One region of the Pseudoxanthomonas putridarboris genome, then DNA from elsewhere that is predicted to be linked to it. Evidence: predicted binding sites of a transcription regulator. Region 1 holds the regulator's gene; the other holds the start of a gene.
The links. Region 1 encodes FliA, which starts transcription of late flagellar genes. Its sites were predicted from a motif close to TAAAGTTTNNCNNNCNNNGGCCGATAA; they were not measured.
Positions count from the first base shown of each region.

Region 2: a site for FliA is predicted at 9,263-9,289, ahead of AAD027_RS18010 (HDOD domain-containing protein). Genes of this name have one in related genera too.

Region 1 is NZ_JBBWWT010000003.1:36,736-51,423, forward strand. It holds gene AAD027_RS07645 (protein phosphatase CheZ) at 55-663, opposite strand; gene cheY (chemotaxis response regulator CheY) at 663-1,043, opposite strand; gene AAD027_RS07655 (RNA polymerase sigma factor FliA) at 1,246-1,995, opposite strand; gene AAD027_RS07660 (MinD/ParA family protein) at 1,992-2,873, opposite strand; gene flhF (flagellar biosynthesis GTPase FlhF) at 2,863-4,581, opposite strand; gene flhA (flagellar biosynthesis protein FlhA) at 4,751-6,796, opposite strand; gene flhB (flagellar biosynthesis protein FlhB) at 6,826-7,956, opposite strand; gene AAD027_RS07680 (DUF885 domain-containing protein) at 8,110-9,933, shown strand; gene AAD027_RS07685 (GGDEF domain-containing protein) at 9,944-10,927, opposite strand; gene AAD027_RS07690 (YadA-like family protein) at 11,199-13,127, opposite strand; gene AAD027_RS07695 (TetR/AcrR family transcriptional regulator) at 13,560-14,150, opposite strand; gene fliR (flagellar biosynthetic protein FliR) at 14,368-14,688, opposite strand, start outside.
Region 2 is NZ_JBBWWT010000013.1:72,359-87,046, forward strand. It holds gene epmA (EF-P lysine aminoacylase EpmA) at 1-894, shown strand, start outside; gene AAD027_RS17970 (DUF3011 domain-containing protein) at 1,006-1,731, shown strand; gene mtnA (S-methyl-5-thioribose-1-phosphate isomerase) at 1,776-2,834, shown strand; gene AAD027_RS17980 (GGDEF domain-containing protein) at 3,043-4,191, shown strand; gene AAD027_RS17985 (hypothetical protein) at 4,238-4,561, opposite strand; gene AAD027_RS17990 (hypothetical protein) at 4,724-5,137, opposite strand; gene AAD027_RS17995 (hypothetical protein) at 5,272-5,670, opposite strand; gene AAD027_RS18000 (DEAD/DEAH box helicase) at 5,860-8,280, shown strand; gene AAD027_RS18005 (ribonuclease H-like domain-containing protein) at 8,277-9,146, shown strand; gene AAD027_RS18010 (HDOD domain-containing protein) at 9,368-10,492, shown strand; gene flgL (flagellar hook-associated protein FlgL) at 10,770-11,972, opposite strand; gene flgK (flagellar hook-associated protein FlgK) at 11,969-13,849, opposite strand; gene flgJ (flagellar assembly peptidoglycan hydrolase FlgJ) at 13,864-14,688, opposite strand, start outside.

The sequences.
Region 1 (14,688 bases):
CGGGAGCAACGGGCGTGTTGCGAATCCCGACTCCCCAATCCCGAATCCCGGCCTTTACAGGCCCAGCCCGGAGAGCAGGTCGTCGGCGTCGTCCTGCGAGAACGCATTGCGGTCAAGACCGGCAACGGCCGGGCCGGCGAGTTCTGAAGTCTTTTTCTGTTCCGGCGGCAGTCCCAGCGCGCCGAAGCCTTCGTGCACGCGGCGCACGATGCCGGCGACGCGGCGGATGATCTGGCCGGTGAGGTCCTGGTAGCTCTGCGCCAGCGCCATGTCCGACAGGCCCTTGCCGATCCGGTCGACCAGCACGGCCTGTTCGGGCAACAGGGCGGTGTGCTTGAGTTCGTTGGCGTAGCCGCGGCACTGCTCGGCCAGGTCCAGCGTGGTGTGGCTGGCCTGTTCGGTCATCGCGACGACGTGGTCCAGGCGCGCGCAGGCGTCGTCCAGCTCGCCGGCGTCGGTGGGCGGCAGTTCGCCCAGCGTCTGCGCCAGTTCGCGGGCCAGCCGGCCCAGGCCCTGCATCATCGGCTGAGTGCGCCAGGCGGCGATGGCGTCCAGTTCGCGGCGCCAGCCGGCTTCGTCGCCCTGTTCCAGCGCGTCGAGCGCGTGCTGCAGTCTTTCCACCAGCGCGGCTCGCGCGCCGGTGGCATCGGCGACGGCGTTCATCAGGCAGCCGCTCCCAGGCGTTCGAAGATCTTGCCCAGCTTCTCTTCCAGCGTCTGCGCGGTGAACGGCTTGATGATGTAGCCGTTCACGCCGGCCTGCGCGGCTTCGATGATCTGCTCGCGCTTGGCCTCGGCGGTCACCATCAGCACCGGCAGGGTCTTGTAGCGATCGTCGGCGCGGATGGCCCTGAGCAGTTCGATGCCGGTCATGCCGGGCATGTTCCAGTCGGTGACCACGAAGTCGAAACTGCCCTGGCCCAGCGCGGTCAGCGCGCTGTTGCCGTCCTCGGCCTCGGCGGTGTTGGTGTAGCCCAGGTCGTTGAGCAGGTTCTTGATGATGCGACGCATGGTGGAGAAGTCGTCCACGATCAGGATGCGCATGTTCTTGTTGGCGGTCACGGGTGCTCCGGTGCGGCGTGGACGGTGGGTCTTGTGGCGGTATCGGCCGGCGGGAGGAAATGTTTAGGGGCAGGAGGGGCCGGAGCCGGATTGGGCTGTAGGAGCGGGCCATGCCCGCGATGCTCTTGCGTGATCGGGTCGAAGAGCATCGCGCCCATGGGGCGCTCCTACGGGACCGGCACCCTCACTCGTCTTCCAGCCCCGCATCCGCTTTCTCGAACACCTGCAGGCGGCCGCGCAGGCGGACCATGGCCTGGCCGTGGATCTGGCACACGCGCGATTCGCTGACGCCCAGCACGGCGCCGATCTCCTTCAGGTTCAGTTCCTGTTCGTAGTACATGGACAGCACCAGTTGCTCGCGCTCGGGCAACTGACCGATGGCCTTGACCAGTTGCTGGCGGAACTCGCCGCGCTCCAGGTTCTGCTGCGGCGATGGGCCGCCGGTGCGCGAGGTGTTGGGTTCGCCGTGGTCGTCGATGTGCGATTCCAGGCTCAGCACCTGGCCGCGCGCGGCGTCCTCCATCAGCCGCAGGTATTCCGGCAGCGGCATCTCCATGGCGGCGGCCACTTCGGTGGCGATGGCGGCGCGGCCGGTGCGCTGTTCGATCTCGCGCACGGTGGCGGCGGCCTGGCGCGCGCGGCGGTGGACCGAGCGCGGCACCCAGTCGCCGCGGCGGATCTCGTCGATCATCGAGCCGCGGATGCGGATGGAGGCGTAAGTCTCGAACGAGGCGCCCTGTTCGGCGTCGTAGCTGCGCGAGGCTTCGATCAGGCCGATCATGCCGGCCTGGATCAGGTCGTCGATCTCCACGCTGGCCGGCAGGCGCGCCGCCAGGTGGTGGGCGATGCGGCGCACCAGGTCCGAATGCTGGGCGACGAAGTCGGTGGCGGTGCTGCGTTGCACGGCGCGGTATTGGGCGGCGGCGGTGTTCATGCGGCCACCCCGCGCGGCGAGATCAGGCGTTCGACGAAGAACTCGACGTTGCCGCGCGCGCCGGCCGGCGGCTGCCAGCGGGCGGCCGTGCGGGCGATCTCGGCGATGGCGCGCGCCGACGGGCTGCCCGGGTAGGCCTTCACGACGGCCTGCTGGCGCTGCACGGCGCGGCGCAGCCAGTCGTCCTGCGGCACCGCGCCCAGGTAGTGCAGGGCGACGTCGCCGAGGAAGCGCTCGCACACGCGCGCCAGCTTCTCGTACAGCTTGCGGCCCTCGTTGGGGTCGCGGACCATGTTGGCGATGACGTGCACGCGGTCCAGGCCGCGTTCGCGCGCCAGCACCTTGATCAGCGCGTAGGCGTCGGTGATCGAGGCGGGTTCGTCGCAGACCACCACCACGGTGTCCTGCGCGGCCTGGCAGAAGGTCAGCACGCTGTCGGTGATGCCGGCGGCGGTGTCCACCACCATCACGTCCAGGGCGCGCTGCAGTTCGGAGAACACGTTGACCAGGCCGACGTGCTCGGCCGGCGAGAGTTCGGCCATGTGCCGGAAACCCGACGAGGCCGGCACGATCAGCACGCCCTCGGGGCCTTCGACCAGCACGTCATCCAGCTGGCAGCGGCCGGCCACCAGGTCGGCCAGGGTGAACTTGGGCGACAGGCCCAGCAGCACGTCCACGTTGGCCAGGCCCAGGTCGGCGTCCATCAGCAGCGTGCGCTTGCCCTGTTCGGCCAGCGAGACGGCGAGGTTCACCGACACGTTGGTCTTGCCCACGCCGCCCTTGCCGCCGGTGATGGCGATGACGCGCACCGGGTGGAAGGCCCCCGGCAGCGGTGGCGTGTTGCGCGGATTGGTCTGCAGCAGGTGATCAGGCGACATGGCTGGCCTCGGGAGAGCAGGGTTCATCGGCTTCGCGGCGCAACTGGTCCAGGCGCAGCACGAGGTGCGCGCTGTTGGCGCGATGCAGGTCGTCCGGCACGCGCTGGCCGTCGGTCACCCAGGCCATCGGCAACTGGTGGTCCACGACCACCGACAGCGCGCTGCCGAGGCGACCGGTCTCGTCAAGCTTGGTCAGCACCACGCCCTGCGGTTGCACGCTGCTGAAGCGGCGGACCACTTCGTCCAGGTCGCCGAAATGCGAGTTGGCCGGCAGCACCAGCAGGGTCTTGACCTGTCCGGACGCGCGCAGCCAGTTGAGCTGGCCGACCAGGTTGCGGTCGCGCTGGCCCAGGCCGGCGGTGTCGATCAGCACCAGCTTGTAGTCGCGCAGGCGGTGCAGCACCTGCGCCAGGCTTTCGGCGCTGTCGGCCTCGTGCACGGCGATGCCCAGCCGGCGGCCGTAGCCATGGAGTTGTTCGCGGCCGCCGACGCGCACGGTGTCGGTGGTGACCAGCGCCACGTCGCGGGCGTTGTGGCGCTCGGCGAAGCAGGCGGCCAGCTTGGCGATGGTGGTGGTCTTGCCGGCGCCGGTCGGGCCGACCAGGGCGATCACGCCGCCGGTTTCCAGCGGATCGGTGTCGGTGACCGGCAGCTTCTTCGACAGCAGGCCCAGCATCAGGCCGCGGCCGCGGTGGGCTTCGGTGTCGGCGGGAATCTGCAACGCGATGTCGCGGGTGATGCCGGCGTCGAAGCCGTAGTCCTCCATCAGTTCCATCGCCTGCATGCGCACCGGCGAACCGCGCAGGCGTTCGTCGGTGAGGCGGTGCATCTCGCGTTCGATCATCTCGCGCATCGAGGCCAGCTCGCTGCGCATCTGCACCAGTTGCTCGTCGCTCTCGCGCGCCTGGCTGGCGTTGTCGGCGACCACGGTCAGGGTCGGCACGATGACGGCGGAAGGCGTGGGCACCTGGCCGGCGACCGGCGCCGCCGGCGGGTGGGCATGCAGCGCGGCGACGTTGTCGACCGGCTCCGGGATCGCGACCGGGGGTGCGATGGCGGGCAGCAGGGCGTCGAAATCGAGGGCGTCGCTGGCGTCGCGCCTGGTCGCGGCGTCCGCGCGCGGCGCGGCTTCGACGACCGTTTCCCGCTTGATGGCGGCCGGCGCCTGGATGACCGGTTCGTTGGCCGGTTCGTTGGCGGGCAGCGGCGGCAGGCATGCGGCCAGCTTGGCGGCGAACGACGGGGGTTCGATCATCGGCGCGGCCGGGCGGTTTGCGGGGATTCGCGCGGTGGGCGCGGATTCCTGCGCGCGCGGCGGTTCCTGCGCCGGCGGGGCGATGTCCGTGCCCTGCGTGGCCTGCGGCGGATTGCCCTGGCGACGCGAAAGGAAATAGCTGGCGGCCTCTTCGGCCGGCGACGGCGCGGCGGCGTTCCTGGCGGTGCTGCGCGTGCCATCCACCGCCGTCCTGTGGGACGCTTGGGCGGGCGACGGGTCCAGCAGCGGATGCAGCGCGGGCGCCGGCGCGGCGGGGCGCATGGCGTCCAGCGTGCGCTGCACCAGCGCCTCGTCGTAGTTGCTGGCGGCGACGATTTCCACGCCGTCCTCGGTCACCCGGTTGGACAGGATGACCGCATCCGGCCCGTGTTCCTGCCGGACCATCGCGAAGGCGGTGCGCATGTCGGCGGCGACGAAGCGTTTGATTTTCATTTTGAAGGGCCGGGATTCGTGATTCGGGATTGGGGATTGGTAACAGCGCAAGCGGTACGTCCTATTCGTCGAGGCCTTTTCGATGTCGTCGCCAATTTCATTCCTGCTCTCTCCGCTTGAAGGGAACCGCTCTTGCGAATCCCCAATCTCGAATCCCGAATCCCGGCTCTCAACTGATCGTCCCCACCAGCTTGAGCCGCTTGTCCTCCGGCACCTCGCTGTAGGCCAGCACCGACAGTGCGGGGACGCTGTGGCGGACCAGGCGGGCGAGGGCGGCGCGGACCGATCCCGGTACCAGCACCACCGCGGGCTCGCTGCGGGCTTCCTGCTTGGTCACCACGTCGGACAGGCTCTGGTGCAGGCGTTCCGCCAGCCCCGGTTCCAGTGCCGCGCCGGTTCCCTGCGTGCTGTCCTGCAAGACGCGTTCCAGATTCGGCGCCAAGGTGTAGACGGGCAGCTCCGGCGCCATGCCGGAGATCTCCTGCACGATGAAGCGGCCCAGCGAGGTGCGCACCGCCGCCGTCAGCGCGGCCGGGTCGGTGTTCTGCGGGGCGAATTCGACCAGCGCCTCGACGATGCGGCGCAACTGGCGGATCGGCACGCGCTCGATCAGCAGGTTCTGCAGCACGCGCACCACGGTGGCCAGCGGCAGCGCCTTGGGCGTCAGGTCCTCGACCAGCTTGGGCGCGCTGCGTCCCAGCGTGGCCAGCAGCTGCTGCACCTCCTCGTGGCCCAGCAGTTCCGGCGCGTGCTCGCGGACCAGGTGCGACAGGTGCGTGGCGACCACGGTGGCCGGATCGACCACGGTGTAGCCCAGCGATTCGGCGGTGGCCTTCTGGTGGGGCTGGATCCACACGGCGTCCAGCCCGAAGGCCGGGTCCTTGCCGGGGATGCCGTCGATGGGGCCGAACGCGCCGCCCGGGTCCAGCGCCAGTTCGCGGTCGGGATGGATCTCGGCCGAGGCCACCGGCACGCCGTGCACCAGCAGGCGGTAGCCGTTGGACGGCAGCTCCAGGTTGTCGCGGATGTGCACCGGCGGGATCAGGAAGCCCAGGTCCTGGGTCAGCTTGCGGCGCACGGCCTTGATCCGCGACATCAGTTCGCCGCCCTGGTTCTTGTCCACCAGCGGGATCAGCCGGTAGCCCACTTCCAGGCCCAGCGGGTCCACCGGGCGCAGTTCGTCCCAGGTCAGTTCGGCATTGCGGTCGGGCGTGCCGGGGGCGGGCAGGGCGGCCGTGTCGCTCGTGGCTTCCGGCCCGGCCTGGGTCTTCTTCCACATTTTCCAGGCGAGGTAGCCCAGCGCCGCGGCCAGCGTCAAAAAGGCGACGTTGGGCATGCCGGGCACCAGCCCGACCAGGCCCAGCACGCCGGCGGCCACCGCCAGCGCGCGGTGCTGGCCGAAGGCCTGGCCCATCACCGCCTGGCCCATGTCCTGCGAACGCGAGGCGCGGGTGACCAGCATGGCCACGGACGAGGAGACCAGCAGCGCCGGCAGCTGGGCGACCAGGCCGTCGCCGATCGACAGCAGGGTGTACGTGGCGGCGGCATCGGCGGCCGGCATGCCGTGCTGGAACATGCCCACGGCGAAGCCGCCGACCAGGTTGATGAACAGGATCAGGATGCCGGCGATGGCGTCGCCGCGGATGAACTTGTTGGCGCCGTCCATCGCGCCGTAGAAGTCGGCTTCCTCGCGCACTTCCTCGCGGCGGGCCTTGGCTTCCTCGCGGGACAGGATGCCGGCGTTGAGGTCGGCGTCGATGGCCATCTGCTTGCCGGGCATCGCGTCCAGGATGAAGCGCGCCGACACTTCCGAGATGCGCCCGGCGCCCTTGGTGATCACCACGAAGTTGATGATGGTCAGGATGGCGAACACCACGATGCCGACGGCGTAGTTGCCGCCCACCACGAACTCGCCGAACGCGGCGATGACCTTGCCGGCGGCCTCGTGGCCGTCCTGGCCGTTGAGCAGGATGACGCGGGTGGACGCCACGTTCAGCGCCAGCCGCAGCATCGTGGTCATCAGCAGCACGATGGGGAAGATGGTGAAGTCCAGCGGCCGCTTCACGTAGACCACGGCCAGCAGCACCACCAGCGAGATGGCGATGTTGAAGCTGAAGAGCGCGTCCAGCACCGGCGGCGCCAGCGGCACGACGACCATGGCCAGCAGCGCCAGCACGACCAGCGGCGCGCCCAGGCCGTGCTTCAGCATGTCCATCAGGCGGGCCGTGGTGGTCGGCTGGGCGCTCATGCCTTGCCCCCGTGCTCATCCACGTCCACCGCCGGCAGGTCCGGCAACGCCGCCTGGCCGATGCGCCAGGCGCGCAACTGGTACACGTAGGACAGGATCTGGGCAACGGCGGCGTACAGTCTCACGGGGATCTCCCGGCCAATCTGCCCTTCGCGATACAAGGCGCGTGCCAAAGGCGGCGCCGAGACGATGGCGATGCGGTGGGCGTCGGCCACTTCGCGGATGCGCTGGGCCATCTCGTCCACGCCCTTGGCGACCACCGTGGGCGCGCCCATCTGGCCGCTCTCGTACTTCAGCGCGACGGCGTAGTGGGTCGGGTTGACCACGATCACGTCGGCGGTGGGCACGTCCTCCATCATCCGGCGCTGCGACAACTGGTGCTGCAACTGGCGGATGCGGCCCTTCACCTCCGGCCGGCCCTCGCTTTCCTTCATCTCCTCGCGCAGTTCCTGGCGGGTCATCTTCAGCTTCCGCTTCCAGTTCCACTTCTGGTACGGCGCGTCGATGGCGGCCAGCAGGATCAGCGCACCGGTGGTGGCCAGCAGCAGGGTGCTGGTGAAGCCCAGCCCGCTGCGCACCGCCTGCTCCAGCGGCATGGTCATCAACTCGCGCAGCGGGTTGAGCCCCAGCCTGATGCACAGCGTCGCCGCGCCGCCGACCAGCACCACGCGCAGCAGCGACTTGAGCAGTTCGGCGACGCTTTCGGGGCCGTACAGCCGCTTGATGCCGGCCATCGGGCTGAGCCGCTTGAAGTCGGGCATCAGCGATTTCTGCGAGAAGCGCAGGCCGCCCATCAGCGCCGGGCCGGCGATGCCGGCCAGCACGCAGACCAGGGCGATGGGCGAGACGACCGCCAGCAGCTTCAGCAGCAGCAGGCCGACGTGGCCGAACAACTGGTCGGGCTGGCGCATCAGGCCCGGCTCGGGGCTCAGCGCGACCTTCATCCAGCCCAGCGCATTGCGGCCCAGCAGCGGCGCCATGGCGATGATCGACAGCACGCCCGCGCCGAACACCGCCGCCGTCGCCAGCTCGCGCGAACGCGGGATGTTGCCCTGTTCGCGGGCATCGCGGAGCCGTTTCTCGGTGGGAAGTTCTGTGCGTTCGCCGCTTTCGTCCTGCTCGGCCATGACGTTGTTCCGACGGGGTCGGACGGGGCCGTGCAAGAGTTGTTCCGAAGTCCGGCTTCCCATGCGCCGGGGCGGCGCAGCGCGACTGCCGTCTCACCCGTGACGGCCCGCATGCGGCGACAATCCCGCCTCTCGTCATGGCCAGGAGGCCCGATGCCGCGGATTGCCCGGAAACTGTTGGCGGCAGCGAGCCTGTTGTTCGCCGCGACGACGATGGCGCAGCCGCCCGCCGCCGACGGCCTGAACGCGGTGATGGATGCGCAGTTCCAGCGCGCGGTGGCCGCGGACCCCGAACTGGCGAGCTTGATCGGGGCGGGCACCGACGACAGCAACGGGCGCCTGACCGACATCTCGCTGGCCCAGCGCGAGGCGTTGCGCGCGCAGATGCGTACCTTCCTGGCGGAGATCGACGCGTTCGACCGCGACCGCCTGCACGGCCAGGAACGCTGGAGCCACGATACCGGCCGCTGGTTCTACCAACGCCAGCTGGAACTGCTGTCGTTCGACTGGGCGCCGGCCTGGATGCAACTGTCGGCCGGTCCCTACGCCGTGGACCACCTGTTCGGCATGGCCACCATGCTGCCGCGCACGCTGGATGCCAACCACGCCGTCGTCGACGAGGCGGGGGCGCGCCAGTACATCCGCCGGCTGCATGCCGCCGGCATCAAGCTGGACCAGTTGAAGGCCAACTTCGACATGCAGGCCGCGCAGGGCGTGGTGCCGCCGCGGGTGGCGCTGGAAGGGGCCGCGCAGCAGATCGGCGAACTGATCCGGCCGCCGGCCGCCGAGAGCGTCTTCGTGCAGTCGCTGGCGCGCAAGCTGGACAAGGTGGAGGACCTGGACCCCGCGCTGCGCGAACGCCTGCTGTCCGAAGCGACCGCCGCCGTGGAGGACGACGTCGATCCCGCCTACGCGCACCTGCTGGCGCGGTTGGAACAGGCCATCGCCTCGCAACCGCACAGCCGTGGCCTGTGGGTGCTGCCGCAGGGCGATGCGTACTACGCGGCCGCGCTGCGCTGGTACACCAGCACCGACATGCCGCCGGAAGAGGTGCATGCCGTGGGCCTGGCGGAAGTGGCGCGCATCGAACAGGCCATGGATCAGCGCCTGCGCGAGATCGGCCTGGCCGAAGGCTCGCTGGTCGAGCGGATCGAAGCCTTGAACCAGGATCCGCGCCGCCGCTACGAGGACTCGGAAGCGGGACGCGAGGCGCTGCTGGCGGACGTGCGCACGCTGCTGGACCGCGCCGATGCGAAATTCCCGACCCTTTTCACTCGCCTGCCGACGCAGCCGCTGGACGTGCGGCGCGTGCCGGAGTACGCGCAGGACGGCGCGCCCGGCGCCTATTACACGCAGCCCGCGCAGGATGGTTCCCGCCCCGGCATCTTCTTCCTCAACCTGGGCACGATGGACTTGAACTGGTGGACGCTGCCGACCCTGGCCTACCACGAAGGCGCGCCCGGCCATCACTTCCAGGTTTCGCTGTCGCAGGGCCTCACCGACCTGCCCATCCTGCGCCGCACGCTGAATCCCAGCGCCTTCTCGGAAGGCTGGGCGCTGTATGCCGAACAGTTGATGGCCGAGCAGGGCGCCTACGACGACGATCCCGCGGGCGACCTGGGGCGCCTGCAGGCGGAGATGTTCCGCGCCGTGCGCCTGGTGCTGGATACCGGCCTGCACCGCATGCGCTGGACCCCCGAGCGCGCGATCGCCTACCTGCGCGAGAAGACCGGCAAGAGCGAAACCGAATCGCAAGCGGAGGTCTACCGCTATCTCGTCCAGCCGGGGCAGGCGAGTTCGTACAAGATCGGCCAGCTGAAGTTGCTGCAGCTGCGGGCGCGCGCCCGCGACCGGTTGGGCGAGGACTTCGACCTGCGCGCCTTCCACGACGTGCTGCTGCTCAACGGCGCGCTGCCGCTGGAGGTGGTGGAGCAGGTGGTGGACGAATGGGTGCAGGACGCTGCCGCGAAGCGGTAGCCCGGCTTGGTCAGAACAGGCCGTCGACGATGACGTAGCTGTCGCGACCGTTGGACTTGGCGCGATAGAGCGCGGCGTCGGCGCGCGAGAACCAGTCGTGCCAGGTCTTCTCCTGTTCGCGCATCATCGCCGCGCCCAGCGAGATGGTGATCCGCCCGCCCGGCCCCCGCAGCCCGTCGCGCACGGCCCTGCGCAGGCGCTCCGTGGCGGCCTCCAGGTCGGCGCTGGAATCCAGTTCCAGCAGCGCCACGAATTCCTCGCCGCCGAAACGGAACACCTGGTCGCCGCGGCGCATCTCGAAGCGCAGGATCGCGGCGAGATCGGCGATGGCCGCATCGCCGGCGGCGTGGCCGTACAGGTCGTTGACTTCCTTGAAGTGGTCCAGGTCCAGCACCACCAGCCCGAACTGGCGATGGGCGGTGTGGAATTCGTGCACGGCCATGGCCAGCGCCCGTTCCATGCTGCGGCGGTTGGGCACGCCGGTCAGCGCGTCCATCGCCGCGAGTTCCTCCAGCCGCGCGCGGTCGCCCTGCGTGCGCTTGGCGAAGATGTAGGAGAAGCCCGTGATCAGCAGCATGCTGACCGCCACGGACGTGGCGTGGAATCCGTTCTCGAAGAAGTCGGGCAGCAGTTGCACGCCGACCAGGATGGCGAGGTTGGCCGGGACGGCCAGCCAGCGGTTGGCGATGAAGAAATTGGTCAGCAGGACCAGGTAGATCCAGGTCAGCGCGGTATGTCCGATCAGCGCGCACGCCGCCAGCGCGCCCAGCGAATTGAACACGCACAGCACCGCGCCGGCGCGCCGGCTGTCGCCGCTGCGCCACGCATAGACGACCGGCAGCATCACGCAGGCCACGATGCCGAAGTCCAGCCAGGCCAGCGCCCGCTGGCCGTTGAGCCAGCGGTAGGCGCCGAAGACGGCGATGGTCGCGGCCGTGATCGAACCCAGCAGGACGATGATGTCCAGGCGGAAATCGCGGCGTTTCGGCTTCATGGCAAGGGCCGGATGCGCAGGAAGGGAAGAGGGGTGTTCGTCGTTCAACGGCTGCTGCGGGGCGCCTGGCCCATGCGTCTGGAAGCAGCGCGCAGTTTAGGGGCTTGCCGGAGGGTGGTCGTGACCCGCATCACGGTTGTCATGCTCTGGAAGTGATCGCCGCGGCGCCGTCCGGGGAACGGCGCCGCAGGATTCCCGAAAGCGAGAGACAGGGAGCGGGCACAGTCTCCCTGTCCTTCGCCACTGGCCATCGACGCACGCCTGGACGCGACTACCAGCCGAAACCCACGCCGACGCCGGCCGAGTGTTCCGAGCCGCTGAAGGCGCCCCCCACTGTGACGGTGGCACGGTCCGAGATCGCCCGCTGGTAGCCGATGGACAATGCCTGTTCGCCACCCTGGAAACCGACGCCCACGCCCATCCGGTTCTGGGTGCGGATGCCTGCGGTACTGGTGGCCATGTTCAACATGGCGGCGTTCATGGCGCCTTGCCTTTCGATGCGCTGGTCCTGCCGGTTGAAGCGCCATTCCATGTCGCTGCGCAACTCGTCGATGGCCGCCATCGGCACGGCCAGCGCCTGCTGGAAGCGTGCGTCGGTGTAGGCGTTGGCGGAAGACAGCGTGGCGGCATCGCCGGACTGGATGTCGTTCTGCACATCCTGTCGCACTGCGGCCTCGCGCGCGTCGGTGTAGTTGTTGGCGGTGCCGACCGCTGCCGCATCGCCCGCATCCATCTGGCCCTTGTTCACCGCGTCCGTGGCGTTGACGCCGGCGGCCACGTTCGCCACGCGCGATCCGCCGTCGCCTTCCAGCGTGATCGCGTTGCGGTCGTTGTCGTCGTAGGCCACGGCCAGTGGGTTGGCGCCGGGTCCCTGCGGACCTTGCGGGCCCTGTGGACCGGCGGGCCCCTGCGGTCCCTGGGGACCGATCGGACCCTCCGGTCCATTGGGACCCTGCGGTCCGGTGGGACCGGTCGGACCACCGGGACCGGCAGGGCCGCTGGGACCCGTCGGGCCGGTGGGTCCTTCCGGACCGGTGGTGCCCGGTCCGCCGCCGCCCGTGCCTTCGGGGCCTTGCGGGCCGGTCGGACCGGTGAGGCCTGCGGGCCCGGTGGGACCGGAGGGTCCTTGCGGACCCGTGGGGCCGGCAGGGCCTTCCGGTCCCTGGGGCCCGGTCGGGCCGGAGGGCCCCTGAGGACCTTGCGGTCCCGCGGGCCCCTGCGGTCCGGGGGTCAACTGGATGTTGTCGATGCGCGTGTTCAATGCGGTCAGTTGGGTGTTCACCGCCGCGAAGGCCGAACCGACGTTGTTGTAGCTGCTGCCCTGGATGACATAGGCCGGGGCATTGAAGATGCCGCCATTGAAGCTGGCGCCGCCTCCCAAAGCCTGTGCCAGCGTATCGAGCTGCGACACGTTGACCGCATCGGTGTCCTCGGTGCCGGCCGCCAGGCGCACTATCTGCCGCAACATGGTGGTGTTGCCCACCGAGACCGTGTTCGCGCGGTCTGCCAGCGATCCCAGCCCCAGTGCCACGCTGTTGGTCGCGGTGACCGAGGCGAACTGGCCCAGTGCGGTGCTGTCGGTGGCCGTGGCCTGTGCGCCCTGGCCCAGCGCGGTGCCGCGGGTGCCGCTGGCCGTGGCGTTCATGCCGATGGCGGTGCCGATGTTGCCTGCGGTGGCGCCGCGTCCGACCGCAACGCTGTTGGAGCCGGTGGCCTGGGCATTGGAGCCGTAGGCGGTCGCCTGGGGGCCAGTGGCCCGCGCGCCGCCGCCCACCGCGGTGCTGTTCTGCGCGGTGGCGGCCGCATTGGTGCCGATGGCGACCTGATTGATGCGGGTCAGGTCCGCGGCACTGCCGGTTATCGCGTTCTGGCCGATGGCGATTCCGCCGCTGCCATTGGCGATGGCGCCATTGCCCACGGCCACGGTGTTCGCGCCCAGTGCCTGCGCATCGGTGCCGAGCGCAGTGCTGCCTGCTTCCGCCGCGTTCGCTCCATCGCCACAGGCGAAGGCATTGGTACCCGTGGCGGTCGGCGCGGACGCAGGGCCTTCGCATGTCGACTGGGCGTAGGCGCATGCCGGTGCCGCCAGGCAGAGGATGGCGGTGGCAAGTCGATGAACCGGCAAGCGGGAGGAAGGGGCCCGCACGCGGTCGGGTTGGTGGGGCGCTTCGACGGGTTGCGTAGAGTCGTGCTGTTTCATGTTGCCTCCATGTCGGGACTTCAGGGGAAACAGCGACGCTTGCCGTGGGGGCGCAGGCATCGCGAGACGCACGAAGAACCCGGGAAAGCAACTGCACGATGACCGGACACGGGCCGCTTCGGGCGGTACGGACTACGGGTTGCGAAGGGAAGCAAAGAAGAACCGCTGACGCATGAGCTGGCGTCAGGAACATCGTCGCGGGGGAGGATGCGGGAAGGCGTGGATTTCCGTCGGCCGGGCGAGTCTGCCGTCAGGGCAGTGGGTCACTCCGCCTGCCGGGGGAACGGCAATGCGGTGGACAGGCAGCGGACAGGACATGGTTCGGCCTCAGGGGAAAGGACACGGAACGACCTGGTGGCGCCGAAGGTAACCGCATGCATGTGAAAGCGGCAAAAAAAGCCGATGGAAGCCGCCGATGGAAGCCGCCGGGAATCAGGCGGTCAGCGCTTCCAGCGTCTTGAACACCTGCGGCACCGCCAGCGCCGGCGTGCCGCCGGTGACGCTGACCGCGCGCAGGGCGTGCTGGTAGCTCTGCCAGATCAGTTCGTCGGCATGCTGGATGTCCACGCCGCGGAATTCGCCGTCGGCGATGCCGCGGGTCAGCTCCTGCCGCACGGGTTCGCGCATGCGGCGCAGCGCGGCGTTCATTTCCGCTTCCACGCCGATCGACCAGCGGGCCGACACGCTCCACAGCGCCGGGAAGGCGATGAAGGTGGCGGTGTCCTCGCGCGCCATCCAGAAATAGAAATCCAGGATGCGCTGGGCATGCGTCGAGCCCTGCGGACGGTCCACCATCGGCGCCTTGCGCGCGCTGTAGTCGCGGATCAACAGCGTGGCGATGATGTCGGCCTTGGTCTCGAAGTGCAGGATCACGCCGCGCGCGCTGAGCCCGGTTTCCAGGCCCAGGTCCATCAACGTGGTCTCGTCGAACCCCTTGGTGAAGAACAGGCGTCGCGCCGCCGCCAGCACGGCTTCGCGCGTCTCGTGACTGGTGCGTCGCTTGTAGGTCGGGCTGTTGGACATGGCACTCCTCCTTGGATCCATCTTCGGCGGATGACGGCACGCGCCTGGAACGGATCCGGCATGCGGTTCCATTCGCGGGCGTATGTCACGTTCCCTCACGCCATTCTGCACCGGTTCATGCATTTAGTGGAACCGCGGCCGATGAAAACGGCGATGAGGCGCGCACAGGTGCCAAAAACGCGGTTGACAGCGCAGTCGATGAGTAACCGTGGTTTCGTCAGGAACTCACTTGCCGCGCCGCATCAAAGGACAGGTCGAAGATGCGTTGCACCGGCGGCCCCAGCTCGCCGGCCAGCAGCGCCAGCAGGAACAGCCCCAGCAGCAGCGCGGTCGGCAGGCCCAGCTGGATCGGGTTCAACGCCGGCGCCGCGCGGCCCAGCACGCCGAAGGCCAGGTTCACCGCCAGCATCGCCACCATCACCGGCAACGCCAGCCCCACGGCCGCGCGCAACACGTGCGAGAACAGGGCCGGCGCCACCTGCAGCATCCGCGCCACGTCGGGCAGGGCATCGCCGATCGGCAGCGAGCGGTAGCTGTC
Region 2 (14,688 bases), on a different contig from region 1:
CATGCGCGCAACGTGATGGAGGTGGAAACGCCCATCCTGTCGCGGGCCGGCAACACCGACCCGAACATCGCCTCATTCTCGCTGGAATTCTCGGGCCGCACCGACGGCGCGCCGCGCACGCGGTGGTTGCGGACTTCGCCGGAGTTTCCGCTCAAGCGGTTGCTTGCGGCCGGATTGGGCGACTGCTACGAGCTGGGCCGGGTGTTCCGCGACGGCGAGGCGGGAGGGCGCCACAACCCCGAGTTCACCATGTTGGAGTGGTACCGGGTGGGGTGGGACCTGCCGCTGTTGATCGACGAAACCATCGAGCTGGTGCAGGCGGCGCTGGCGATGGTGGGACGCACGGCCGCCGCATCGCGCATCAGCTTCCGCGAACTCTACATCCGGCGACTGGGCATCGACCCGATGACCGCGGACATCGACGCACTGCGTGCGGCGGCGGCCGGCATCGCCATCGACGGCGAAGGCCTGACGTGCGACGACTGGCTGGACCTGCTGATGACCCACCGGCTGCAACCTGCGTTCCCGCGCGATCAGCTGCTGGCCGTCCACGACTACCCCGCCACGCAATGCGCGCTGGCGCGGCTGGCGGAGCGCGATGGCGTACGGGTCGCAGAGCGTTTCGAGCTGTACCTTGGCCCGCTGGAGCTGGCCAATGGCTACCATGAACTCGCCGATGGCCGCGAACAGGGCGAACGCTTCCGGCGCGACGTGGCCGTGCGCGCTTCCCGCGGGGTGGCGTCGCCGACCATCGACCAGTCCCTGCTGGACGCGCTTTCGCACGGCTTCCCCGATTGCTCTGGCGTGGCATTGGGGGTCGATCGCCTGTTGATGGCGATGCTCGGCACGGACCGGATCGCCGACGTGCTGGCCTTCGATTTCGCGCGAGCCTGAAAGCCGGCAAAACGCTTTCGCGCGCTGCGATTCCTGCAAACGGTTTCTTGGGTTCATGTTCATGATGGCGACGTAGATTCGTCGTCAATGCAACGAACCGAGGAACGTGCGATGAGCCGCCAAATGGTCTTCTCGCTGATGCTGGGTGCTCTGGCCATCATGGGGATGCGGTCCGCACAGGCCGCACCGCAATATGGGCACGCCGGATACGGCGGCGACGTGGTGCGCTGCGAATCGAAGGACGGCCGCTATCGCCAGTGCGCCATCGATACGCGCGGTGGCGTGCAATTGACCCGGCAGCTGTCCAGCAGCCGCTGCGTGCAGGGCCGCAGCTGGGGATACGACCGCGGCGGCATCTGGGTCAACCACGGCTGCCGCGCGGAGTTCCGCAGTGGGTACGGTGGCGGCGGGTCGATCGGCGGCCAGCGCATCCGCTGCGAATCCGACAACGGCCGTACGCGCACCTGCGCGGTGCCGTCGCGCGGCGAAGTGAGGCTGGTGCGGCAGTTGTCCAGCGCGCGCTGCACGGAAGGCCATAGCTGGGGGCGGCAGCGCGACGCGATCTGGGTATCCCGCGGCTGCCGTGCGGAATTCGAGGTCGCCGGTCGCGGCGGGCAGTGGGGGGGCGGCGGCTGGAACGACGGCGGTTACGGCCAGACCTTCCGCTGCGAATCCGACAACGGCCGCAACCGCCATTGCCGGGCCGATGCGCGCCGTGGCATCGCACTGGTCCGTCAACTGTCCAGCTCGCCGTGCATCGAAGGCCGTACCTGGGGGCGGGATCGCGGCGGCGTGTGGGTGGATCGCGGCTGCCGGGCCGAATTCCGCAGCTGGTAGGCGGGCGTCATGGGGCGGGAAGGGCGGGCCGGTACAATGGCGGCATGAACGACGCCATCGACTACGCCCGCTACGACCACATCCGCCCGATCCGCTGGACCGGCACCGCGCTGGAGCTGCTGGACCAGCGCAAGCTGCCGTTCGTGGTCGAATACCTGGCCTGCACCAGCAGCGACGAGGTCGCCGACGCCATCCACGCGCTGGTGGTGCGCGGTGCGCCGGCCATCGGCATCGCCGCGGCCTGGGGCGTGGTGCTGGCCTCGCGCGAGGTGCTGGCCGCCACGCCGGCCGAGGCGCTGGAGAAGCTCGAGCCCGCCATGCAGCGCCTGCACGATGCGCGTCCCACCGCGGTGAACCTGGCGTGGGCGCTGACGCGCATGCGCGCGGCGTTGAAGACAGCCGGAGGCGACTGGCGCGGCGTGCTGGAACTGGAAGCGCTGGCCATCACCGAGGAGGACCTGGCCGCCAACCGCCACATGGGCGCGCTGGGCGCGGCGCTGATCCCGAACGGCAGCGGCGTGCTGACCCATTGCAATACCGGTTCGCTGGCCACCGCCGGCTTCGGCACCGCGCTGGGCGTGATCCGCGCCGGCGTGGCGCAGGGGCGCATCGAGCGCGTGTACGCCGGCGAGACGCGGCCGTGGCAGCAGGGCGCGCGGTTGACCGCCTGGGAACTGCTGCAGGACGGCATTCCCGCCACCCTGATCGCCGACTCCGCGGCCTCGCACCTGATGAAGACCGGTGCGGTGCAGTGGGTGGTGGTGGGCGCGGACCGCATCTGCGCCAACGGCGACACCGCCAACAAGATCGGCACCTACCAGCTGGCCATCGCCGCGCGTCACCACGGCGTGGGGTTCATGGTGGTGGCGCCGTCGTCCACGGTGGACATGGACACGCCCAGCGGCGATGCCATCCACATCGAGGAACGCGACCCGGCCGAGCTGTACGGCATCGGCGGCACGCGCACGGTCGCCGAGGGCGTGCCGGCCTGGAACCCGGTGTTCGACGTGACGCCGGCGGAACTGATCGATGCCATCGTCACCGAGAAAGGCGTGATCGAACGTCCCAACGAGGCGCGCATGCGGGCGGCCTTCGGCCGCTGAAGCCCTGCCAAGCCGCGCGCGATCCGCCGCAAAGCGTCATGGCGTGTCAGTTGGCGCCGCTGGTCCGGGATGGGCCATTCCGGCGATGGAGCGGATTTCCCGGGCGTCGTGCCTTGGCCTGTATGTCAAAACCGTGACGATCGTCGATTGTGCCGACGAATGGCACGACAATTGCTTGAAGGGGGTCATCGTTCCCGGAAAACCGCGCATGAGCGCATACGTCTTCACGCTTCGCACGACCACGTCGCGCTCCCGCCTGGGGCAGGGCGTGCTGCGCCTGTTGTCGCGCCAGTCCACCCGCGACCTGAGCCCGGACGACAAGGAAGACCTGGCGCAGGCGCAGTTGCGGGCCACCCGTCCCATCGTCAGCGGGGTGCTGCTGTGCGGGGCGGTGCTGCTGGGGTTGACCGGGCTGTTCGAGATGACCGGCGTCACCCCGTCGATCGGCTATCCCTGGTGGGCCGTGCAACTGGCGGCGATGAGCGTGGCCGGGTGCGCGGTGGCGGTGATGCGCCTGCCGGACTGGAGGCCCCGCCTGCTGTTGACCATGCTGGCCACGCTGCTGATCGCGATCTTCATGAGCATGCCGTTGCCGGGCGCCACGGGTCAGCTGGCGCTGCGCACCGGGCTGTTCCAGCTGCTGCCGCTGGCGCTGATGGCGTTGATGGTGCGCCCGGCATCGTTGCTGGCCATGGGCACCCTGATCGTGTCGATGGCCTACGCCCGCATCGTGGTGCACGGCGCGCCGGGCACCGGCAACGCGCTGTACTGGCTGTATACCCTGACCACGATCGGCTTCGGCGCCGTCCTGGCCGGGTACCGCACCGACTTCGCGGTGTCGGCCTGGCGCATGCGCCGGCGCCTGATGCAGCAGGCCTACAACGACGAACTGACCGGCCTGCTGAACCGCACGGGTTGGAGCGAACATGCCGGCCGCGCGCATGCCCGCGCCTTGCAGGACGCGGTTCCGCTGGCGCTGGTGTTCTTCGACATCGACCATTTCAAGGCCATCAACGATGAGCACGGCCATGAAGGCGGCGACGCCGTCCTGCAGCGCCTGGGCACCATCATCAAGGCGCGCGCGGGCGACGGCGGCATTTCCGCCCGCATCGGCGGCGAGGAATTCGCGGTGCTGTTGACCGGTGAAAGCGCCGCGTCGGCGACGGCTTTCGCGGAGCGCGTGCGCGCCGAATTCGCCAAGGGCCATGACGGCATGCAGGCCACCGTCTGCGCGGGCATCGCGTACCACCGCAAGGGCGATACGCTGCGCGAACAGATGCGCCAGGCCGACCTTGCGCTCTATGCCGCCAAGCACGCCGGCCGCGACCGCGTGATGGTGGCCGCCCGGCCGGCCTGACCGGGCGATCCGGTCGCCGGTCCGGTGTTCCGCTCCCGCTCCGGTGTCAGGCGTTCGTGGTTTCCTGCGGCTTCAGCCGTTGCCATACCGCGCGCATGATGGGCTGTGCGCGGTACCAGCCGATCGGCGTGGACGGGCAGTAGCGCCGCAGGCGCTCACGCAGGGCCGGGGCCACTTCGTCGAAGGCTTGCCGGTGGTGCAGCAGGTAGCCGTCGTAGCCCACCTTGAGGCAGGTTTCCAGGTCGTTGACGGTGGCGCCGACCACCTGGAAGGTGGTCTCGTGCAAACGCGTCTTCCAGTAGGCCAACTCGGCATCGATGTCCACGATCTGAGTGGTGGCGAAGGTGTTGCGTAGGTGCTGGCTTGCCATGTTGTCATCCCTGTCTGTTGCGTTGAACGACGAAGGATGAGTCTTGGTTCGAGGCAGTGAGGATTAAGTGAAATAAAGATGTATTTAACCCTTGATTAACGCGTGCGGTGATTTCTGTTCATCTTTGCGACGACGGCGTGAGTGCAGCGTGCGTCGCCCGGCCTACAAACGGTTCGTGAGTGCCACCACGGTCGCGCGTTCTTCCATGGCCTCGCGTGGAAGTCCCGACAGCGGTGCGTCGCTGCCCAGCGGCGCGCGCATGCGCCGCCACACCCGCATCACGACGTCCTGCGCGATGGGCCACTCCAACCGCGCGCGGCGGGGCAGGCTGCGTTCGTAGCGGCCGGCAAGGGCGGGCATCAGGTCGGCCAGCGTCTCGCGGTGCGCCATCAGGTAGGTGTCGTAGGCGAACTTCAGCGTGGGCACGTAGTACCGGAAAGGCGTACCCGATCGGTGGAAGGGCCACTGAGTATGGCAGGTTTCCCAGAAGCGCAGCTCGGCATGGATGTCGATCGCGGCGCAGGGTAGGTCGCTGCCGGGGAGTGTGAAAGCGGGCGTTTCCTGCAGGGGCAACATCGTTTTCGCTCCACGGCCTTTGGACCCTGGCAGGGTGAGCGGAAACCATGAAGTGCGGTTTACTCCCGGAAGACAGCCGCGTTGCACTCCAGGGCGGCGTCATCGCTCGTGCCCCGTGATGCGAGGCGGCACGGTCAATGCAGGGTGCCCGCGGGCCCGATGCTGCCGTCCAGCCAGCGCCAGGTTTCGCGCAGCAGCGTGCGTGCGATGCTCCAGTCCGGCCCGGCGTCGCCGCGCAGCAGTTCCCACTGGTTCTCCAGTTCGCCTTCCGCGTCCAGGTCGAGCTGCCCGCCGTAGTCCGGATGCGTGGCCGCCGCCAGTGCGTAGGCATGGCAGGCGTCTTCCCAGCTCATCTCCGGATGCAGGCGGATGCGCCGCAGGTAGTCGTGGGTGCTGAAAGCGGCGAACCTGTCCGTGTGCTGCCTGTCGACCGCGGCGGCGGCAGGGACCTGCGCGCGCGGCGAAGATTCGTGGGCATGCGGCCGCGTCCGCTGCAGTGTTTCCAGGTGTTCGCGGTAGCGTCTGCGATCCATGGCAGGCATCTCATGCTGGGGACTACCGTGTTATCGCGTGGAGCGTTACCCCGTCGTGAGCGATCTGTGCGCATGGCGATCACATCGCTGACTGTTTTTCGCAGGCCGCGCCGCCCGCGACTTGCTCGCGTCTCACCGGCTGCGACGCGGATCGGGTCAGATGCCGCGACTTCTTCGCGAGCGCCCCCGATGCCTGGTCAGACCGGTTTGCTGAGACAACTCGAATCCGAGACCGTGCTGCTGCCGGCGACCGCCGGCGATGGCACCGCCTTGGCCGAACGGCTGGCGGCCAAGTACCACGACCGCGTCACCGGGCGCTTCGTCATCCCCGGTCGCGAAGGACGCTACGCGGAACTGCCCGCCGACCTGCCGGAACCGCTCGCGCGCGCCTTGCGGGCGCGCGGCATCGCCCGGCTGTACTCCCACCAGGCCGAGGCGTGGCGGCACGCGCAGGAAGGGCATCACCTGGCCGTGGTCACGCCCACCGCCTCGGGAAAATCGCTGTGCTACACGATGCCCGTGGCGTCGTCGGCGTTGTCGCGCCGGGGCAAGGCGCTGTACCTGTTCCCGGCCAAGGCGCTGGCGCAGGACCAGGTGGCCGAACTGCTGGACCTGAGCAAGGCGGGCGACCTGGGCCTGAAGGCCTTCACCTTCGACGGCGACACCCCGGGCGACGCGCGCCAGGCGATCCGCCTGCACGGCGACATCGTGGTCAGCAACCCGGACATGCTGCACCAGGCCATCCTGCCTCACCACACCAAGTGGGCGCAGTTCTTCGAGAACCTGCGCTACGTGGTGATCGACGAGGTGCACACCTACCGCGGCGTGTTCGGCAGCCACGTGGCCAACGTGCTGCGGCGGCTCAAGCGCGTGTGCGCGTTCTACGGCGCCAGCCCGCAGTTCATCCTGTGCTCGGCCACCATCGGCAATCCGCAGGCGCATGCCGAGGCGCTGCTGGAGCTGCCGGTTCACGCCATCACCGAGTCCGGCGCGCCCAGCGGCGACAAGCACGTGCTGCTGTGGAACCCGCCGGTGGTCAACCCCGACCTGGGCCTGCGCGCCTCCGCGCGTTCGCAGAGCAACCGGATCGCGCGGCTGGCGATCAAGGCCGGGCTGAAGACGCTGGTGTTCGCGCAGTCGCGGACGATGGTGGAAGTGCTGACCAAGTACCTCAAGGACGTGTTCGACCACGATCCGCGCAAGCCGGCGCGCATCCGCGCCTACCGCGGCGGCTACCTGCCCACCGAGCGCCGCGAGGCCGAGCGCGCGATGCGCGATGGCCGCGTGGATGGGATCGTCTCGACGTCGGCACTGGAACTGGGCGTGGACATCGGCAGCCTGGACGCGGTGGTGCTGAACGGCTATCCGGGTTCCATCGCCGCCACCTGGCAGCGCTTCGGCCGCGCGGGGCGCCGGCAGCAGGCGTCGCTGGGCATCCTGGTGGCCAGTTCGCAGCCGCTGGACCAGTACGTGGTGCGGCACCCGGAGTTCTTCGCCGACAGCCCGCCGGAACACGCCCGCATCGCGCCGGACCAGCCGATGATCCTGCTGGACCACATCCGCTGCGCGGCGTTCGAGCTGCCGTTCCTGACCGGCGAAGGATTCGGCCCCATCGATCCTTCGCCTTTCCTGCAACTGCTGGACGAGGACAGCGTGGTGCACCGCGAAGGCGACCGCTACGAGTGGATCGCCGACAGCTACCCGGCCAACGCGGTCGGCCTGCGTTCGGTGGCCGACGGCAACTTCGTGGTGGTGGACCGCACCGACGGCCGCCAGGCCATCATCGCCGAAGTGGATTTCAGCGCCGCGCCGCTGACGCTGTACGAAGGCGCCATCCACATGATCCAGTCCACGCCGTACCAGGTCGAGCGGCTGGACTGGGAAGGCCGCAAGGCCTACGTCGTCCGCACCCACGTGGACTACTACACCGACGCCATCGACTACACCAAGCTGAAGGTGCTGGAACGCTTCGACGGCGGCATCGCCGGGCAGGGCACCTGCCACCACGGCGAGGTGCACGTGGTGCGGCGCGTGGCCGGCTACAAGAAGATCCGCTACTACACGCACGAGAACATCGGCTACGGCCCGGTCAACCTGCCGGACCAGGAAATGCACACCACCAGCGTGTGGTGGCAACTGCCGCCGCTGGTGCTGGAATCGGCCTTCGAGTCGCGGCAGGAAGCGCTGGATGGCTTCCTCGGCGCGTCGTACGCGCTGCACATCGCCGCCACCGTGGCGGTGATGGCGGAGGGGCGCGACCTGCAGAAGGCGGTGGGCGATGGCGACGGTGCCTGGTTCGCGCTGCCCGATACGCAGGGCAGGGGACAACTGCGCGGCGGCGAGAGCCAGGTACTGTCGCCGCTGTCGGGCGATCGCTTCATTCCCACCGTCTACCTGTACGACAACTACCCGGGCGGCATCGGCCTGAGCGAACCGCTGTGGCGGCGCCAGCGGGAACTGGTAGGGCGCGCCGTGCAACTGGTCGCCGCGTGCGACTGCCGCGCGGGCTGCCCGGCCTGCGTGGGACCGGTGCTGGCCGTGGACGAGCAGGCCCGGACCACGCCGCGGGCCTTGGCGGCGCGGGTACTGCGCTTGCTGGATGCAGCATGAGCCTGAGCATCGAGAAACTGCAACGGCTGCGCGAGCAGGCGGGGCGGCAGGACGCCGGGCGCGCCGTCGCGCCGGCACCTGCCGCCCCGCCCACGGCCCCCACGCAGGCCGACGATCCGCTGCCGGCGCTGCGACGCATGCTGGGCCTGCGCGAGCGGGCGCGCCCGCCGGTCCGCGCGCGTGCGCCGGACCGGGCCCTGCCGGGCGAGGAGATCGCGCCCGGCCTGCTCTATCTGGAACAGCGGCTGCCCTTCGACGACGTGCCGTTGCGGGTGGATGGCGCCTTCGCCCGCAGCGAACCGATGCCCACGCAGGGAATGCTGTTGTTCGACACCGAGACCACCGGCCTGTCCGGCGGCACCGGCACGCGCGCCTTCATGATCGGCGCATCGGACTTCGTGCCGGGCGGGCTGCGCGTGCGGCAGCTGACGATCACCCACCTGTCGGCCGAGCCGGCGATGCTGCACGAATTCGCCGGCTGGCTCTCCGCGGACACGCGGCTGGTCAGCTACAACGGCCGCTGCTACGACGCGCCGCTGCTCGCCACGCGCTACCGGCTGGCGCGGCTGGCCAGCCCGCTGGCGGAACTGCCGCACCTGGACCTGCTGTTCCCGGCGCGCCGGCGCTATCGCGGCGTGTGGGAGAACTGCCGCCTGGCGACCATCGAGCGCAACGCGCTGGGCATCGTGCGCGAGGACGACCTGCCCGGTTCCGAGGCGCCGGGTGCCTGGCTGCACTACCTGCGCGGCGGCGACGCGGCACTGTTGCGCCGCGTGCTGTCGCACAACTTCCAGGACGTGGTGACGCTGGCGCACCTGTTGCTGCACCTGGCGGGTGATGAAGGCGCCGTGTCGCCGATGCGATAGGAAGGGTTGGCGCCGGCCCACGCAAATCCGTTCGGCGGCATGCACGCGCTGTCGGGGATCCACCGACAGCGCGCCGGGCAGAGTGTGAAGCGTTGCTCAGTCCTTCATGCCCATGTTCAAGAACCACCGGGCACGGCCGACAACCTTGCTAGATTTCATCGGGTACGGACGCCGTGTGCTTGCGTCCGCGTGGCCGCACGAACGATCCAAGGGGAAGTGCTTTGCGCATTCTGTACGTTGGCGATACCGCCTGCCTGCCGGAAGACCTGTCCGACTACATCGGCGACATGGGCGATGAATGGACCGTGGAGGTCGTCGCCGATGGCAACGCCGCCATCTTCGCCGTCGCCAACGGCCCGGTGGACGTGGTGATGACCGGGCCGGCGCTGCCGGACCTGCCGCCGGCCACGCTGCTGGGGCAGATCCGCACGCTGCGGCCGGAGACCATCCGCATCGCCTTGCTGGAAGGCGATGGCGAAAGCCTGGCCGCCCCGATCAAGCTGATCGGCGTGGCGCACCGCTTCCTGCCGCTGCCGCTGTCGTCGGAAACCGTGCTGGAAGCCATCCACAGCCTGGAAGAACTGCGCGACCTGCTGGACAGCCCGCGCCTGCGCCGCGCCATCGGCCGCGTCGAACACCTGCCGTCGCCGCCGCACCTGTACTTCGCGCTGACCCGCGCGCTGGAAGAGGACGAAGGCACCGCCGGCGACATCGCCAAGCTGGTGGCCGGCGATCCGGCCATCGCCGCCAAGGTCCTGCAACTGTGCAACTCGGCCTACTTCTCCAATGGTCGCGCGATCACCGACCTGCGCGCGGCGGTGACGCGGCTGGGCCTGGGCACGCTGCGCGACCTGGTACTGGCCAGCGAAGTGTTCTCGATGAAGACCAACGCCAACATCGACCGGGTCGCGCTGCAGCAACGCGCGCTGCTGGCCTCGCGCCTGGCCGCGAAGATCCTGCCGCGCACCAGCTCGGAGCTGGGCGCCACCGCGGCATTGCTGGCCGACATCGGCCTGCTGCTGCCCGGCGTGCGCGACGAGCGCGATCCGCCCAACCACGATGCGCAGGACGACCGTCCCGGCCATACCGAGGCGGGCGCCTACCTGCTGGGCCTGTGGGGCCTGCCGATGCCGATCGTCGAAGCGGTGGCGTTCCATCGCCAGCCGCAGCGCTCCAGCCTGCGCAGCTTCTGGGTGCCGGGCGCCGTGCACGTGGCCGGCGCACTGGCCAGCAACGAACCGGTGGACGAGGCCTACCTCAAGTCGCTGGGCGTGCTGGACCAGTTGCCCAACTGGCGCCAGATGGCCGAGACGATGGTGGAGCGGGTGGAAGGGCAGGCGGCGTAACGCTCCGCCACGCGGCGGGCCATGGCCCATCGCGACCGCGCTCCAAACAGGTGAAGCCGATCGTTTGCAATCCCGGCGCGCTGCGGCGAGTTCGTCACAGTGCACACAGACGCGCTATCGCGGTGCGGTCGCGACTCACATCGCTCCCACAGGATGCGCGGGCTTCCCATCGAAGCCCACGGCGCCAACGCGCAAAAAAATCCCCGCCGCGAGGGAGCCCGACGGCGGGGGTGCAAGGACTGCATCGAAGCTCGTTTTTTCAGGGCATCCCGGCGGTTCAGCGCATCAGCTTGAACAGCGATAGCGACTGCATCTGCATGAAGACGGTCTGCGCGGCCTGCAGGGCGGTGTTCTCCATCTCGTAGCGGCCGATCGCCTCGGCCCAGTCCAGGTCGCGCAGCGTGGACAGCGTGCCCTTCAGGGTGACGCTGTTGGCTTCGCGCAGGGCGGCGGCATCGTCGATGGCGGACAGCTGCGCGCCGCCGCTGGCGCGGGCGTCGATCATGCTTCCCTGCGCGGTGGCGATGTCGCGCATCGCGCTCTGCAAGCCGTTCTGCATGGCAGCGCGCTGGGCGTCGGTGGTGGGGTTGGTTTCCAGCGTGTCGATCAGGCCGCGCACGGTGGCGAAGATGTCGCGCGTGCCGGCGGGGCCTAGCGTGAAGCTGTCGCCCGCGGCCGGCTGGCCGTCGAGCTTCACCTGCACGCCGGCGAAGGCGATGCTTTCCCCCTTGGCGTAGGTGCCGGAGGCGATCAGCGCGTTGCCGGCGTCGCGCACCTCGTAGGTGTCGGCGCCGATGAAGCTGATCTGGTAGGTGCCGCCGGTCCATGCGCCGGTGTCGGTGACGCTGAAATCCATCAGCAGGCCGGTGCCGGTGTTGCCGGCGGCGGCGCTGCCGTCGATGCGGCCGTCGCCGGTGCGCAGGCGGATGAACACTTCGCTGCCGGGCAGCGTATCGGACACGAACATGTCCGGCGCCACTTCCACCTGCCGCTGGGTCTGGTCGCCGCTGTAGATCACGTTGCCGCCGGCGATGGCGAACGGCGCGCTGCCGTCGGCAGTGCCGCCGAACAGATAGCGGCCGGCGCCGTCGGTGCTGTTGGCCAGGTCCAGCAGGCCGGCGTAGATGGCTTTCAATTCGGTGCTGATGGCGCGGCGGCTGTCGTCGCCCAAGGCGGCGTTGTTGGCCTGGATGGTCAGCTCGTGGATGCGCGCCATCGCGTCGCCGACCTGGGTCAGCGCGTTCTCCTGCAGCCCCAGCCGGTTCTGCACGGCATTGCCATTCATCGCGAAGCGTTCCAGTTCGGCCAGTGCGCGGTCCAGGCCCACGGCGGTGCCGGCCGCGACCGGGTCGTCCTTCGCGGTGACCAGCTTCAGTCCGCTGGAAAGCTGCTGCTGGGTGTGCGCCAGCTTGGCCTGCTTGGCCAGCATGGTGCTGATCGACTGCTGGTACATCATGCCGGTGGAGATGCGGTAGTTCATCGGCGGGTGGCTCCCAGCAGCGACTGGAACAGGGTGTCGGCGGCGGCGATGATCTGCGCGGCGGCCTGGTAGGCCTGCTGCAGGCGCATCAGGTCGGCGGCTTCCTCGTCCAGGTTGACGCCGGAAATCGAATCGCGCGCGGCCTGCGCCTGGTCGTGGATGACTTGCTGCGCCTGCGCGGAATAGTCCGCCTGGCGCGCGGCCGAGCCGACCTGCGTGGTCAGTCCGCCGATCGCGCCGTTGAGGGTCAGCGTGCCGCCGTTGAGCACGCGCGCGTCGTCCAGGTTGGCCAGCAGCGTGGCGTTGCCGTTGTCGCTGGAATTGGCGCCGGTGGGCGATACGGTGAAGGTGTCGCCGGCCGCGGGCGCGCCGTCCAGCGTCAGGCTCCAGCCGTTGTAGGCGATGGTCTGTCCCGGCGTGTACGCGAACGGCCCGTTGCCGTCGATGGTGTACTGGTTGGCGTCGATGAACTCGATATCCACCGGCGCCAGCAGGTTGGCGTTGGCGGTGTCGGTGATCTTCAATCCGCTCGGCTTGCCGGTGCCGGTGTTGGCCAGGTCGATGGTGGTCTTGACCGGCGTGGCCGCCGCGATGCGGCCGGGATCGGTGATCGCCACGCTGATGTTGCCTGCGGCGCCGGCGGTGGGTTGCAGCAGGAAGCGGTCGTTGGTCGCCGGCGTGCCGGAGCCCAGCACCACTTCCACGCCGTTGACGACCAGCGGATCGGCGGCGGTGCCGGTGCCGGTCATCGGGATCGTCGCGCCGGTGTCCGGATGCGTGGCCACCCAGTTGGCGCCGTCGAAGCGCAGCAGCACGTTCTGCCCGTTCAATGCGCCGGCGTCGCCCAGCGCGGTCTGCAGCACGGCGTTGCCGGTGTTGCCGGCATGCGACGACACGCGTGGCGCGGACAGGGCGAAGAAGTCGCCGCCCATCTGGCCGTACAGGTCCATGCCGGCGTTGTGGCCGGCGTTGAAGGTCTGCGCCAGCGAGGTGGCCACGCGGCCCAGTTCGGCCATGGCCGGGTCCAGCACCGTGGTGCGGAATTCGATCAGGCCGCCGATCTGCCCACCGAGCGCGCGCTTGTCCAGGGTGACGCGCTGGCCGTTGGTCTCCAGCGCCACTTGCAGGCGTTCCGGGCGGTAAGGATCGGCCACGGTCACCAGCTTGCTGGCGGTGGCGCCCACCACCAGCGGCTGTCCGCCGGCGCTGAACACGTTGACCAGCCCGCCGTCCTGGATGACCGCATTGCCGCCGGTGTAGCCGACCAGTTCGCTGATCAACTGGTCGCGCCGGTCCAGCAGATCGCCGGAGGGATTCGTGTTGCCGCCGATCTGGCCGTTGAGCTGGGCGATTTCCCTGGCCAGCCGGTTCACTTCGCCGACGGAGGCGGTCAGGCCGGCATTGACTTCGTTGTCCAGGCCGTCCAGGTGCTGGTCGATCTGGCGGAAGCGCGTGGCCAGCGCGTTGGCCTGCGCCAGCAGGCTTTCGCGGTCGGCCGAGCCGGCCGCGTTCGACGACAGCGCGCTGACCGCATCGAAGAACGACGACCACGGCGCGCTGATGCCGGTGGCCTTCTCGGAGAACAGGCTGTCCATGCGGTTGGACAGCACCGACAACTGCTGCAACCGGCTCAGTTCGCCGCCGCTGTCCAGCAGGCGCGAGGTGGCCAGCGAATCGGCCATGCGGCGCACGTCGACGACCTGCACGCCGTTGCCCTGGTAGCCGTAGCCGTAGAACGTGCCGTCGCGCGCCTCCAGCTCGACGCGCTGGCGCGAGTAGCCCGGCGTGTTGATGTTGGCGACGTTGTGGCTGACCGTGGACAGCGCGCGCTGGAAGGCGATCAGGGCGCTGCTGCCGGTGGCGAGAAGGTTGGACATGCGGTCTCCTTGTGTCAGCGCCGCAGGGTGTTGCCAATGGCCGAGCCGACCGCCGAACCGACGGCGTTGCCGACGGTGGAGCCCATCGCCGACAGCACCTTGCCCAGCGTGGGTCCGTTGGCGATGGAGGCGATCTTGTTGGCGTAGGTGGGATCGGTGGCGTAGCCGGCCTTCTGCAAGCCGCGCGCGAAGCCGCTGATGTCCTTGCCCGCGGCCAGCGCCTGCCGGTAGCGCGGGTTGGTCTTCAGCAGCCGCACGTAGTCGGCGAAGCTTTCGGCGGGCGAGGCGTAGGCGCGGAAGTCCGCGGTTTCCGAGTGCCGCACGCCGTTGGTGTACTCGTGGGTGGCGGTGCGGGCGCGTTCGCCCTTCCAGCCGGCGGCCTTGATGCCGAACAGGTTGTGCGCGCTGCCGCCGTCGCCGGTCTTGATGATGCGCTTGCCCCAGCCGGTCTCCAGCGCGGCCTGCGCGACCAGCGCGCGCGGGTCCACGCCCAGTTCCTTCGCCGCGCGCTTGGCGTGGTCCCAGATCTCGGCGACGAAGCGTTCCGGCGTGTTGCGGGCGTACTTGCCGGGATCGGCCGAGGCGACGTTCTCCACGTCCGCGCAGGCGTCGTCGGGGCGGACGGTGAGCGTGTCCAGGGTGATCGGCAGCGGCAGGTCGCCGGTGGGGCGCGATGCGTTGGCGCCACCGGTAATGCCACGGCCGGCGATGGCGTCCAGCATGGCGCCGGATTCGGCCGACGGCATCAGCCGGCGATAGGCGGACAACGCGGTGTCGGCCGGGATGGAGGGCGTGGCGGTGTCGGTGGCCCCCAACTGGCGCGCGATCATCGGCGCCAG